Regions from separate parts of the Terrisporobacter hibernicus genome, predicted to be linked through region 3. Evidence: riboswitches for the same ligand, from Rfam matches in the RefSeq annotation. Region 3 holds a riboswitch; each other region holds the start of a gene.
What was found. Region 3 has a riboswitch for thiamine pyrophosphate ahead of thiD (bifunctional hydroxymethylpyrimidine kinase/phosphomethylpyrimidine kinase). Riboswitches for the same ligand answer to the same signal wherever they lie in the genome.
Positions count from the first base shown of each region.

Region 1: it holds a riboswitch for thiamine pyrophosphate, as region 3 does, so the genes downstream of both, thiS (sulfur carrier protein ThiS) here and thiD (bifunctional hydroxymethylpyrimidine kinase/phosphomethylpyrimidine kinase) in region 3, are expected to answer to the same signal.
Region 2: it holds a riboswitch for thiamine pyrophosphate, as region 3 does, so the genes downstream of both, JW646_RS12205 (MTH1187 family thiamine-binding protein) here and thiD (bifunctional hydroxymethylpyrimidine kinase/phosphomethylpyrimidine kinase) in region 3, are expected to answer to the same signal.

Region 1 covers NZ_CP081135.1:1,023,171-1,027,657, forward strand. The annotation lists gene thiH (2-iminoacetate synthase ThiH) at 1-556, opposite strand, end outside; gene JW646_RS04955 (thiazole synthase) at 569-1,339, opposite strand; gene thiF (thiamine biosynthesis protein ThiF) at 1,352-2,158, opposite strand; gene thiS (sulfur carrier protein ThiS) at 2,151-2,345, opposite strand; TPP riboswitch at 2,565-2,665, opposite strand; gene JW646_RS04970 (NAD(P)-dependent malic enzyme) at 2,743-3,924, opposite strand; gene JW646_RS04975 (Fe-S-containing hydro-lyase) at 3,970-4,487, opposite strand, start outside.
Region 2 covers NZ_CP081135.1:2,480,300-2,484,786, forward strand. The annotation lists gene JW646_RS12195 (ABC transporter substrate-binding protein) at 1-653, opposite strand, end outside; gene JW646_RS12200 (ABC transporter permease) at 655-1,431, opposite strand; gene JW646_RS12205 (MTH1187 family thiamine-binding protein) at 1,403-1,693, opposite strand; TPP riboswitch at 1,931-2,027, opposite strand; gene JW646_RS12210 (LysR family transcriptional regulator) at 2,303-3,199, shown strand; gene JW646_RS12215 (SDR family oxidoreductase) at 3,430-4,155, shown strand; gene JW646_RS12220 (acetyl-CoA C-acetyltransferase) at 4,203-4,487, shown strand, end outside.
Region 3 covers NZ_CP081135.1:3,640,220-3,644,706, reverse strand. The annotation lists gene thiT (energy-coupled thiamine transporter ThiT) at 1-211, opposite strand, end outside; gene tenA (thiaminase II) at 211-873, opposite strand; gene thiM (hydroxyethylthiazole kinase) at 891-1,694, opposite strand; gene thiD (bifunctional hydroxymethylpyrimidine kinase/phosphomethylpyrimidine kinase) at 1,713-2,507, opposite strand; TPP riboswitch at 2,616-2,710, opposite strand; gene JW646_RS17740 (GIY-YIG nuclease family protein) at 2,749-3,054, opposite strand; gene JW646_RS17735 (ferredoxin) at 3,156-3,344, opposite strand; gene JW646_RS17730 (flavodoxin family protein) at 3,428-3,943, opposite strand; gene JW646_RS17725 (NUDIX hydrolase) at 4,005-4,487, opposite strand, start outside.

The sequences.
Region 1 (4,487 bases), 1.5 Mb from region 3:
CATCATAAGTTTCTTGATATATGGTTAATGAATCAGCTCCCTTATAAACTAAATGTGTATATCCTTCCACATCCATAGGATAAACTTCTATGGCTATTGATGGAAATTTTTTTGATAAAATTCCCACTGCTTCTCCTATATATTCAATACTTGATTTTGTTTCACTTTCTCCAGTCAAAACAATAATATGTTTAAAACCTTTAGTAGCAACTGCTTCTCCTTCTTTTTCTATTTCATCTAAAGATAGTTTTTTTCTCTTTATTCCACTATGACAGTTATAACCACAATAAACACAGTGATTTTCACAGTAATTTGCAATATAAATAGGAGTATATAAAGTGGCAGTTTTACCACAATATTGTAAAGCTAATTTGCTAGCCTTTTGAGCCATCTCCTCTAGATGTTTTCTTGCTGTAGGTGAAAGCAAATTAAGTAAATCTTTGTGATTTAATTTATCCTTCGATAAACTTCTAAGTACATCATTATCACTTACTTGCTCAAAATATCTATCAAAGTCAAAATCTTTATATTTTTCAATTACATCATAAAAGCTCATTTTATATACCTCCTATAAGTTTCCTAAAAAACCAGTAAGAGGAGAAGATGCATTGGCAAATTCTGATACAGCTCCAGTTTTTGCAAGGAATGCTGCTCGTCCACCTTCTACTGCCATTTTAAATGCTCTTCCCATACCTATAGGGTCACCTGCTGATGATATTGCTGTATTTACTAAAACTGCTGCAGCTCCCATTTCCATAGCTTCCATAGCTTGAGAAGGCTTACCTATTCCTGCATCAACGATAATAGGAATGTCTAATTCTTCTATCATTATTCTTATCATTTCTTTCATTTTAAGACCTCTATTTGAACCAATTGGTGCGCCTAATGGCATAACTGCCGCAGCCCCTTCTTCTATTAATCTTCTCCCTGCATATAAATCTGGACTCATATAAGGAAGTACTACAAATCCTTCGTCTGCAAGAATTTTAGTTGCTTTTATTGTTTCTTCATTGTCTGGCAATAAATATCTAGTGTCTGATATTACCTCTATTTTTATAAAATCTCCACATCCCATTTTGCGAGATATTCTTGCTATTCTCACAGCTTCTTCAGCTGTTGTAGCTCCTGATGTGTTTGGAAGAATTGTCATATTTTTAGGTACATATGTAAGAATATTTTCATTGGAATTATCTAAATCTACTCTTCTTAGTGCCATAGTTATTATTTCACTACCACTTTCTTCTATCACTTTTGGAAGTATTTCATTTGATCCGTATTTACCTGTCCCAATTAAAAGTCTGCTATCAAACTCATGTCCACCTAATATTAATTTATCCATTAATTTATCCCCCTAAATATAATCTATAAGTATTTTACTTGCCAAATTTGCCATGTGATTCGCACATATAGCTACACGAGGTGCCATTAACCCATCACCTTCTTTTGCTTCATGTACAAAATCACCACATATATAAAACTTTTCTCTTATTTTCTTAGTTACAATAAGATTTGAGTCATAATATCCTGCCATGCCAGACGATGCTATTAAGTATTTTTCTCTCATATGAAGTAAAATAAAATTACTTATTTCAGCTTTACAATTTGGATCATCAAAAGCTTCAATTATTATATCTGCTTCATGTAAAAAATTCATATTTTCTCTAGTAATATAAGAATTATGTATTTCAACATCTATGAAAGGATTAATTTTACCTAACTGTTCTTTCATAGCTTCTGTTTTATGTTTTCCAATATCATCAATGAAATATTGTTGTCTATTTAAATTTGAAGGTTCTACAACATCGTAATCAACCAAAATCAACTTACCTACGCCTATTCTTGATAGCGAGATAGCTATGTTAGAACCTAAACCACCCAAGCCCAAAATAGCTACCTTTCCTGCTTTTAATTTTTTATGTACTTTTGGTGTATGCCTTGCAATCATAAGACTTTCTAATTCATTTATAGAGGGTTTCTTTCCTTTTTCTATTAAGGTTACTCTATCATTTTCTTTTAATATTTCATCTTTTTTAGTAGGAAATCCATTCAAAACTATAACATCACTACACTTATTAAAAATATCTTTAATTTTAAAAATACTTATATTCTCTTCAACTTGTCTCTCTATTTCATTAACAAATATTTTCAAATCAACCACCACCAATAAAGCTAATAATTTCTATTACATCATGTTCTTTTAATACATAGTTTTCATATTGATCATTTTCTAAAATTTCTAAATTTATTTCTACGACAACTCTATCTTTATTTAAGTTGTAATCATTTAATAAATTTAATAAAGTTTTATTATTTTGGAATTCTACTACTTTCCCATTAACCTTCATCGTTACACCTCCTCACCTTTTTATTTCAATAAAAAATTTGCTTCGCTCATGTCGCCAACGACCTTGAGAAACAGGTCCGTTGCTCCATTAAGCAGTTGGAAACTATAAGTTATCTACAAACCAGATAACATATAGTTTCCTTACAATTAAAAAAAAGCCTTACCCGTAGGTAAAGCTTGTAGTAATCACATATCATATGTAAAGATTCACATATTTCATCATATAACACTCTACTCTTTCCTACGCTGGTATTATCCAGATCAGGTATAAGGGTTAATGTTTCCATCTCTCAGCCTCTTAGGGCACCCCTAGGTAAAACTTTTTAATTTATTTTAATTGTAGTACTTATATTTCATTTTTTCAAATCATAATATTTTTATGCTTATATTAATTACATTTATATTCTTGCCACACCAGTTTTTATAGCAGCTTCTCTTACTGCTTTTGCCACATTTTCTACTACATTTTTATTGAAAGCATCTGGAAGTACATAATCTGGCGTTAACTCTTCATCCTTAACTACATTTGCTATTGCATAAGCTGCCGCAACTTTCATTTCTTCATTTATTTCTTTTGCTCTAACGTCTAAAGCTCCTCTAAAAATCCCAGGGAAAGCAAGCACATTGTTAACTTGGTTAGGGAAGTCTGAACGGCCTGTACCCACTATAAATGCCCCTCCTGCTTTAGCTTCATCTGGGAAAATTTCTGGAGTTGGGTTTGCCATGGCAAATACTATTGGTTTGTTTGCCATAGTTTCTACCATTTCTTTTGTTACCATTTTTGGTGCAGAAACTCCTATAAATACATCTTTATTTTTTATAATATCTGCTAACGTTCCTACTTCATTATTTTTATTAGTTAATGTTAGCATTTCTTTTTGTGCCCAGTTAATGTTTTTAGAATTTTCATGAATCGCACCATTTATATCACATAAAACTATATTTTTTACATTTAAATTCAGTAACATCTTAGCTATAGCCATACCTGCTGATCCTGCACCGTTTATAACTATTTCCAAGTCTTCAATTTTCTTTCCTGCTAATTTAACTGCATTTAAAATTCCTGCAGAAACAATTATTGCTGTACCATGTTGGTCATCATGGAATACTGGAATATCTAATTCTTCTTTTAATCTATTTTCTATTTCTATACATCTAGGAGAATTTATATCTTCTAAATTAATTCCGCCAAATACAGGTTCTAATAATTTTACTGTTTTTACTATATCATCAATATCCATAGTGTTTATACATATTGGGAAAGCATCTACTTTACCAAATTCTTTAAATAATATTGATTTACCTTCCATTACAGGAATTGAAGCAGCGGCACCTATATTTCCAAGACCTAAAACTGCAGTTCCATCACTAACTACTGCTACCATATTACTCTTACAAGTATATTTATAAACATCTTCTGGATTTTCTTTTATTTTTAAACAAGGCTCTGCAACACCTGGAGTATATGCAGTAGATAAATCATCTTTGCATTTTACTTCAACTTTACTTTGTATGCTAACCTTTCCTCCATGATTTTCGTGCATTTCTAATGCTAATTGTGCAAAATTCTTATTACTCATTTTACTTCTCCTTTATAACATTTGACAAATTATTAGTTATTAAATTTATTCTGATTCTTTTGCAAACATCGCTCTTCCTTTTTCATATATATTGTTACCATAAGAGTCTATAGCAACAATTAATTGTAAATCTTCAACTTCCAATCTTCTCACTGCTTCTGGTCCTAAATCTTCATAAGCTATTACTTCACATTTTTTTATAGCATGAGAAATGTATGCTCCAGCTCCACCAATGGCTGCTAAATATACAGCCTTATTTTTTATCATAGAACTTACTACTTCTTCACTTCTTTTACCTTTACCTATCATAACTTTTAGTCCTAACTCCAATAAAGGCACTGTTAAGTCATCCATTCTATAACTTGTAGTTGGTCCAGCCGAGCCAATTATTTGTCCCTCTTTGCTAGGTGATGGTCCCACATAATAAATTCCAGCTCCATTTACATCAAATGGTAGCTCTTCTTTATTATGTATTGAGTTTATCATTCTTTTGTGGGCTGCATCTCTTCCAGTATAAATTACACCACTAATTTTAACAACATCTCCACAAACTAATTTTTCTA
Region 2 (4,487 bases), 1.2 Mb from region 3:
AAATCCTTAGTAGCTACAAAGTTTATATCTTCACCACGAAGTTTTGCCTCCACACCTGTCCAACCTTCAAAAATATTTGCTATATCTATGTCACCTTTAGTAGCTGTGAAGAAATCATCTTTTCCTATATCTACTATTTTGATTTTGCTAAAATCAGCACCGTTGTTAGTCATAATAGCATTTAAAGTAGCTTTTTCTGATTCTGATCCCCATCCACCGTAAGTTTTATTTTCAAAATCTTTTACAGTTTTAATTTTTTTGTTTGCTGGAGATGCAAACCCAGAAGTATTGTGTTGAATAATTGTAGCTATAGATTTTATTGGAAGTGGATCTTCACTAGTTTTTGCATAAGTAACATCTTCTTGATAACTTACACCAAAATCAGCTTTTCCTGTGGCAACTATAGTAGTAGCAGTACCATCAGATGGTTGAATTATTTCCACATCTAAACCTTGTTCTTTGTAATATCCTTTATCTAAAGCAACGTATAATCCTGTATGGTTAGTGTTTGGAGTCCAGTCAAGAACTACAGTAACCTTTTGTAAATCTGAGTTTCCTTCTTTTTTTTCAGTACTTTTCTTTGAGCAACCTGTCACTAAACCTATAGTAAGTAGTGCAGCCGTCATTAATGATATGCTTTTTTTAAACTTCATCTTACTCTCCTTTGTACTTATGTTTTAATATTATTTTCTTCAAAATATTTATACCCATTACAAATATTAAACTAAAGATTATTACTAAAATTGTAGATGCAAATACTTTGTCCAAAGCATATGCACTCTTTGCTCTTACCATATAAACACCAAGTCCTACACTTCCACCAAGCCACTCTGCAACTGTTGCAGCAACAAAGGCATAAGTAGCTGAAATTTTTAAGCCTGTAAATAAGCTTTCCAAAGACATGGGAAGTTTTAAATGAATAAATGTATTTAGTTTGCTGGCATCCATAGTTTTGAATAAATTTATATAGTCTTTATCTATATTTTCCATACCATCCACAAAATTTACTAATATGGGGAAGAAACAAGTAATCATAACCATGATTATTTTTGGTAATGAATCAAATCCAAACCATATTATAAGTAGTGGAGCTATAGTAATTGTTGGTATCATTTGAGATACTAGCATTATAGGATAGAAACACTTTTTTATAAATGGAACAAAGTCCATAAGAGTACCTATTGTTATTGCCAATAATATGGAATAAATAAATCCTAAAACAGATTCATTTAAAGTAACTAAAGCATGCATTTGCAAGTTTGCAAAATCTGTGCTAAAAACTTTTATTATTTTGCTTGGTGCAGGCATAATATATTGAGGTATATCATTACTTACCACAATAAACTGCCATAATAATAAAATACTTATAAACGTTATAAGTGGATAAATATAATTTTTGATTTTATCTGTGATTTCTAAGTTTGTTCTCAATTGTTAGGCCTCCAGCTTTTTCGTCAACCCTAGCAACTGTGATGACTCTTTCGCATCCTAGTTGAAAGGGTATTTTGTGCATTACTTTTATTAAGTCAAAAACTTCATCAAATTCCCCTTCAAATGTTGTACTCATGGCACCGATTTCATACTTAAGACCACTTTCCTTTACTTTTTCGATGCAAGCATCTACTACTTTGTACATTTCATCCTCACCTGTATAAGGTCTAAGAGGCATTACTGCCACGTCTGCTATAACCATTATTATTCCTCCTTTTTATAATTACATATATAAATACATAAAATTCGCTTCGCTTAAGCCACTGTGTGGGCGCTATACTTCATGTCGCCAACGAGTTACCTTCGCTACCGCTTCAGGAAACGACCTTGCTCAAAATGTATTTATCTGTTGCTCAAAATATATTTGTAAGTAAAAAAATGCTATACCCGTAGGCATAGCATATATAATCAAATTTAATCTCCATACTCTTTATGAGAGATAAAGTGTATATAGCTTTCCTCCGCTGGTATTATCCAGATCAGGTACAAGGGTCGGCAAAACCTCTCAGCCAATAAAGGCACCCCTAGCATTTTTAACTTTTAAGTTAATTGTAAATGATTTAAAAATTTTGTCAACTACTTAGAAAAAAGTATCACTTAGAAATAAGGCATTTAGTGCCAATAATCTGATGGTAATAAAGAAAAAGTTAAGGTAATATGAGTAATCTATTTTTAGTATGAAAAAAAGTTATAAAGGTAATAAAAAAAAGATATTTTATATAGGTGTACATATCATTTATAATAAAATAAACTAGGAAAACAATTTCAAAATTATAGTAATAAATATATTTATAATAAAAAGGGGTTAAAAATGAATATCAGGCATATAGCATATTTTGTTGAAGTTGCAAAAGAAAGAAATTTTACAAAAGCAGCAAATAATTTGCATTTATCACAACCAGCTCTTAGTAAAGTTATAAAAAATTTAGAATTAGATTTGGGTGTTTCTCTTATTGATAGAGCAGCTAAACAATTTAAACTTACAGATCAAGGTGAAATATTCTTTGAAAATAGTAAGAACGCATTAAACAATATAAATGAAGAATTAGATCAGCTAAACTGTAGCATAAATTGTACAAAAGGTAGATTAGTTGTTGGAATACCCCCAGTTATAGGGACTGTATATTTTACCTCAATAATTGCTAAGTTCAAAAAGAAATATCCAAACATAGATTTTATAGTCATAGAAGAAGGAGCAAACTCAATTAGAGATAAGGTTAAAACTTCGGAGTTAGATATAGGAATAGTTATATTGCCAACTAAATCAGAAGGATTAAATGTTATAAAAATGATAGAATCTGAGAATGTTTTAATTGCTCATAAAGATAATAAATTAGTTAACTTAAATAAGGTTACAGTAAAAGACTTGAAAGAAGAAAATTTTATAACATTAAATAAAAGATATATGCTTTATGATACATTAAAAAGATTATGTCGTGAAAACGGATTTGAGACAAAGATAGCATTTGAAAGCTCTCAATGGGACTTTGTAGCAGAGATGGTATCATTAAATCAAGGCATAGCTATATTACCAGAACCTATAGTACATAGATTTAAAGATGATAATATTAGGAGAGTAGTATTAGAAGACGTGAAAATACCATGGGAAATAGCTATTATATTGAAAAAAGATAGATATATATCTTACGCTATGAAAGAATTTGTAAAAATATGTGAAGAAGAAAGTAAAGAATTGAATAAAAAATAAATCACAACTCTAAAAATAGAAACTATTTTCTATATTTTAGAGTTTTTTTTATTTAACAATGTTAAAAAAATAACAAAAATAGCTATCAAGCATAACAAAAATTCATAACCTGCATAAATTAAATGTATTTCATTTATTTTATACAAGGTTTTATACTGAAAATGTAATCAGATAAAGATTGCATATAAAACTTAAAAATATAATTACATAAAATATGGGGAGGTATAAATATGAAAAGAATGGAAGGCAAAGTAGCTATAGTAACAGGAGGAGCAAACGGTATAGGACGTCAAATAGTAGATACTTTTGTAAGAGAAGGTGCAAAAGCAGTAATATCTGTTGATATGGTTATGGGAGCAGATAGTTCTCCAAATATAAAAAATGTAATACTAAACGTTACTGATCGTGAAGCGATAAATAAATTTGTGGAAGAAGTAAAAGTAGAATTTGGTCAAGTAGATGTATTAGTAAATAATGCAGGTATAACAAGAGATGCATTAGTTCAAAAAATGGAAGAAAGTGCTTGGGATGCAGTTATAAATGTAAACCTAAAAGGAGTGTTTAACTTAACTCAAGGTATAGCACCAATAATGATGGAAGTAGGAAAAGGTTCAATAATAAACATATCATCAGTAGTTGGAATATATGGAAACATTGGTCAAACTAACTATGCTGCAACTAAAGCAGGAGTTATAGGAATGAGTTATACATGGGCGAAAGAATTTACTCGTAAAGGAGCAGCAGTTAGAACTAATGTAATAGCTCCAGGATATGTTAACACAGATATGATGAGTACAGTTCCAGAAAAGGTTTTAGCACCTATTCGTGAAAAAACAGCATTAAAGAGATTGGCAGAACCACAAGAAATAGCTAATGCAGTATTATTTTTAGCAAGTGATGAATCTAGTTTTGTAAATGGACACGTATTAGAAGTAACTGGCGGATTAAGATTATAATTTCAATTTATGTAATAAATCAAAAATTAAGACGGAGATAAATTATTATGTCAAAAGTATATATAGTAGAAGCAAAAAGAAGTGCATTAGGAAAATTCCTAGGAACGATTTCAACATTATCACCAGCAGAACTTGCAGGTCAAGTTATAAAAGCTGTAATAGAAGAAACTAAAATAGATCCTAAAAAAATAGATGAAGTAGTACTTGGAAATGTATTGTCAGCAGGACATGGACAAAACCTGGGAAGACAAGCAGCAATAGCAGGAGGAATTCCAGCTGAAGTACCAGCATATGCAATAAACATATTGTGTGGAAGTGGTATGAAGTCTGTA
Region 3 (4,487 bases):
CACCAACTAAAAGTATTGGTAAGGATGCCAGTAAATTGAATCCTCCACCTTGAGGATATTGAACAAATTGTATTTTTGATAAAACAAAATGAACACCTGCAAATAAAGCTATCATCACCATTGTTTTTGTATTTAGTTTAAAGTCCTTAAGCTTAAAAATATAATAAATTATAGGTATTAAACATAAACCTAGTATAAATGTATTTAACATTATTTTATCTCCTTATAAGCCATCTGCCAAAATTCCATTTCATATAAACTTCCCTTTATAAAAATCTCTTTTAGCTTTTCTTTTTTATTATCATCTATATTTACACAAAGTTCATTTGCCAAATCTATATTTTCCTTGGCGCACATTCTATATTCTTCACAAGAATATGAGTCAATCCATGCAGCATAATAATTATTTTCTAAATTATCCTTATATATTTCTTTCATTTCTTTAGCTATATAATAATAACTCCAGGCACATGGAAGTACTGCTATTATTAAATCCTGAATATCTCCTGTTAATGCTACACTTTTCATAAAATTAGTATAGTTTTCATTTTCCAATTTAAGCTTATGTCTTTGAAGTGTTTTAATATCTTCACCTAGCTCTTTTAAATAAGCTATATGTGTCGCACTTTCATCTTCCATAATTCCATTTACACTATCTTTGAAAAACTTCATATGATTAACGTCATCGCTTTTTATAAGCCCCATGGCATAAACCTTTGCATAATCCAAAAGATATAAATAGTCTTGTACTAGATAATTTCTAAACTTTTCCTTATCTAAAGTCCCTTTTCCCATTTCTACTATAAAAGGATGTTTTAAATATTCATCCCATATTTTCTTACTTTCATTAAATAAATAATCTGTTAATAACATAGTTTTTCCCCCTTTTGCTATAATGAGCAATTAAGTTGTGATATCTCAATTTTTCCATATTCATTGCAAGTATCTTCATTCAATACAAATATTTCATCAAATAGTTTTGTTTTAAAACTTCCTATTGATGGATTTTCTCTATTAGCTAATTCTCCACAAAGAGACATAACTAAAGTTCCCATTACAGCTGCATCTATTTTATCTTTTGTACATGGTAAGAAACTTCCTATTAAAGATGTGCTCATACACCCTGTACCTGTTATAAATTTAAGTTTTGGTGTACCATTACTTATTTTATAAATCTTATCTCCATCACTAACTACGTCAGTTTTTCCTGATGCAACAACAACACACTCAAGTTTTTTAGCCACTTCTTTAACAATAAATGATGGGTCACTTCCATCATCAAAAGAATCTACACCTTTACCTTTAACATCTAGTCCACCTATAAACTGAATTTCAGATATATTTCCTCTTATTACATCAAATTTAACATCATTTAATAATCTATTAGTTAAATCTGTTCTTGCCTTTGTAGCAAATACACCAACAGGGTCTAATATAACTGGTTTATTATACTTATTAGCAGTCTTTCCAGCTAATACATATAACTCCAATGACTCACTATTCATTGTTCCTATATTAATAACTACACTACTAGCAACTCTAACTATGTCATCAACTTCTTCATAAGAAAAACTCATTAGTGGACTTGCCCCTATAGCTAGTGTTGTATTAGCACAATCTGTTATAGTAACATTATTTGTGTAATGTAATACAAGTGGATTTATTTCCTTAACTTTTTTTAATAATTTGTACATAACATATCCCCCCTATGTTTAATCAAATTTGTAAAAATGATGCACTGGTCCTACACCTTCACCTATATCAAAGCTATATCTAATAGCCTCTGTAATATATTCTTTGCTAAGTTTTACTGATTCTTTAATGTCATATCCTAAAGCTAAATGAGATGTAATGGCAGAAGATATAGTACAACCTGTTCCATGTGTATTTTTTCTATTTATTCTCTCACATTTGAAAACTTCAAAAGTATCTTCGCCCATTAACACATCTACACAGTCTCCATCTAAATGGCCACCCTTCATAAGTACAAATTTAGGTCCTAGTTCAAGAATTACTTTACCTGCTTTTTTCATATCTTCCACTGTTTCAATTTTTATATTACTTATTTCTTCAGCTTCAGGAACATTTGGTGTCACTATGTATGCCTTAGGTATAAGATATTTAATTAAATTATCTTTAGCTTCTGGTCTAAGTAGTGAATATCCACTCTTAGAAATCATAACTGGATCCACAACTAAATATTTACAAGGATAATTTTCCAATGACTCAACAATATCTTTAATTATCTCTGGAGAAGATACCATTCCTACTTTTATTGCTTTTGGTGGTATATCTTCACATACAGCTTTTATTTGTTCCTTAATTATTTTTGAACTAAGTTCTTCCACATAGAAAACCCCTTTTGTATTTTGAGCTGTAATTGCTGTAATCACACTCATACCATAGGTACCTAGAGCAGAAAACGTTTTTAAGTCAGCTTGTATTCCTGCTCCTCCAGATGAGTCTGATCCTGCAATTGTTAAAGTTGGTATTTTGTAATTTTTCATATCTTTACTCCCTTTTTTTTATAAAAATCATATAGTTTTTGAACATAAAAAAATGCTACACCCGTAGGCATAGCATAATATAAACAAATTCAAAACCCTTGTATGGTTATAAAATTCATAGTGCTTTCCTACGCTGGCATTATCCAGATCAGGTACAAGGGTTGGTATAAACCTCTCAGCCAATGGCGCCCCTAGCAATTTATTTACTTTCAACTTCATTATAATACTTTTGTAAAAATTGTCAACTTTTATTTATTACTCCAATTCTTATTTGAAATTTATCTTTAACTTCATCTATAAATAATTTTGGATTATTTATTATCCATAATTTTTTAGATCTACTTTGTTTTTTAATATAGTATTCTAATTTCATAGCTTGACTTTTATTATCACTTTCAAAGAATATTTCTAATCTATCAAAACCTTTTGCTTTAGTGTATTTAGAATTAATACCTAACTTATGTTCTTCCATACGCCTTATTATATCTGTAGTATAACCTGTGTATAGAGTATTGTTTTTGCATCTAATTATATATGTATAACACATGAATATCCCCCAATAATTTTATATTTTTAATTATAGCTTTAGTAAACAAAATTTTCAAATTAAAAAGAGTTATCAAAAATTTGATAACTCTTAAATAAGTACTATTCAACTTTTATTGCATCTACTGGACAGCTTCCTTCTGCATCTTTAGCATCATCTTCAGATCCTGATGGAACAGTATCAACTATTACATGAGATAAACCATCATCACCCATTTCAAATACTTCTGGACATACAGATGGACAAACACCACATCCTATACATAAGTCTTTATCTACATATGCTTTCATATTTTACCTCCAAATATAAATTTCAATATCGTATATATTATTATCAGTTCATAATAAAATAATACATTAGACTATATATATTTTTAGTAGGTTTTATCTAAAACATAATTAATTATTGGTGTTATAGTTTGCTTATTGCTTCTATCAATACTCATATATTTTTCTAAATTTATCATTTCAAAAGATTGATTTTTATTTATACTTTTTTTTAATTTTACTTTATCTATTCTACTTAAATCATTAAGATTAATACACCCTTGCAAGAAAAAGAATTTTATTTTTTTTTTAATTTCTTCATCCTCAAAATTGTATTCAACTACATCTTCTCTACTTTGTAAATTCATACTAACACAAAATAGAACTATGTTTTTATTTTTTATAATATTGTATTTTTCTTCTAAATAATCTCTTAAATATATTTTAGAATTATATATGGGGCTACCAAATATAATTGTTTTGTATTTTAACAAATCCCATCTTCCAACATCTGATATTTCATACAAGTCTGCATTTAGTTTTATAGCTAACCATCCAGCATATTTCATAGTAGATCCATATTTAGTTTTATACACAATAGCTATTTTTTTATCATAAGGCACAATAATCCCTCCATATTTTTATATATTAAAAATACGGAGGGATTATGAGTTTTTTAATGAATTATAAAAACATTTTTTCTCCTAAAATTGAAAATGACTGTAATGCCAAATATGCTCTAATATCTAAAGAAGTTTGATTATTTTTAATTATTTCTTTTGCTTCTTCTTTTGAAACTAATACAGCTTCAATATCTTCATCATCTTCTAAATACTCACTACTTATCTCACCTTCACATATGCAATAAACAAAGGCTGCAGATTCATCTGTCATTCCTGGTGATAAATATACTTGATTACAACTAAGATCTTTTTTTATTTCAATTACATCTAAGCCTGTCTCTTCCTTTAATTCTCTTATTACAGCACTTTCAAAATTTTCATCATCACTATCTACAAGTCCTGCAGGCAACTCATAAATATGTTTATTTATTGGAACTCTAAATTCTTTTATTACAACTAACTTTTCACTTTCTTTGTGATATGCACATATTATTACTGCATCTACTTTATCTTTTTCATTTTTAAGGTAAATGCCTTCTAATAC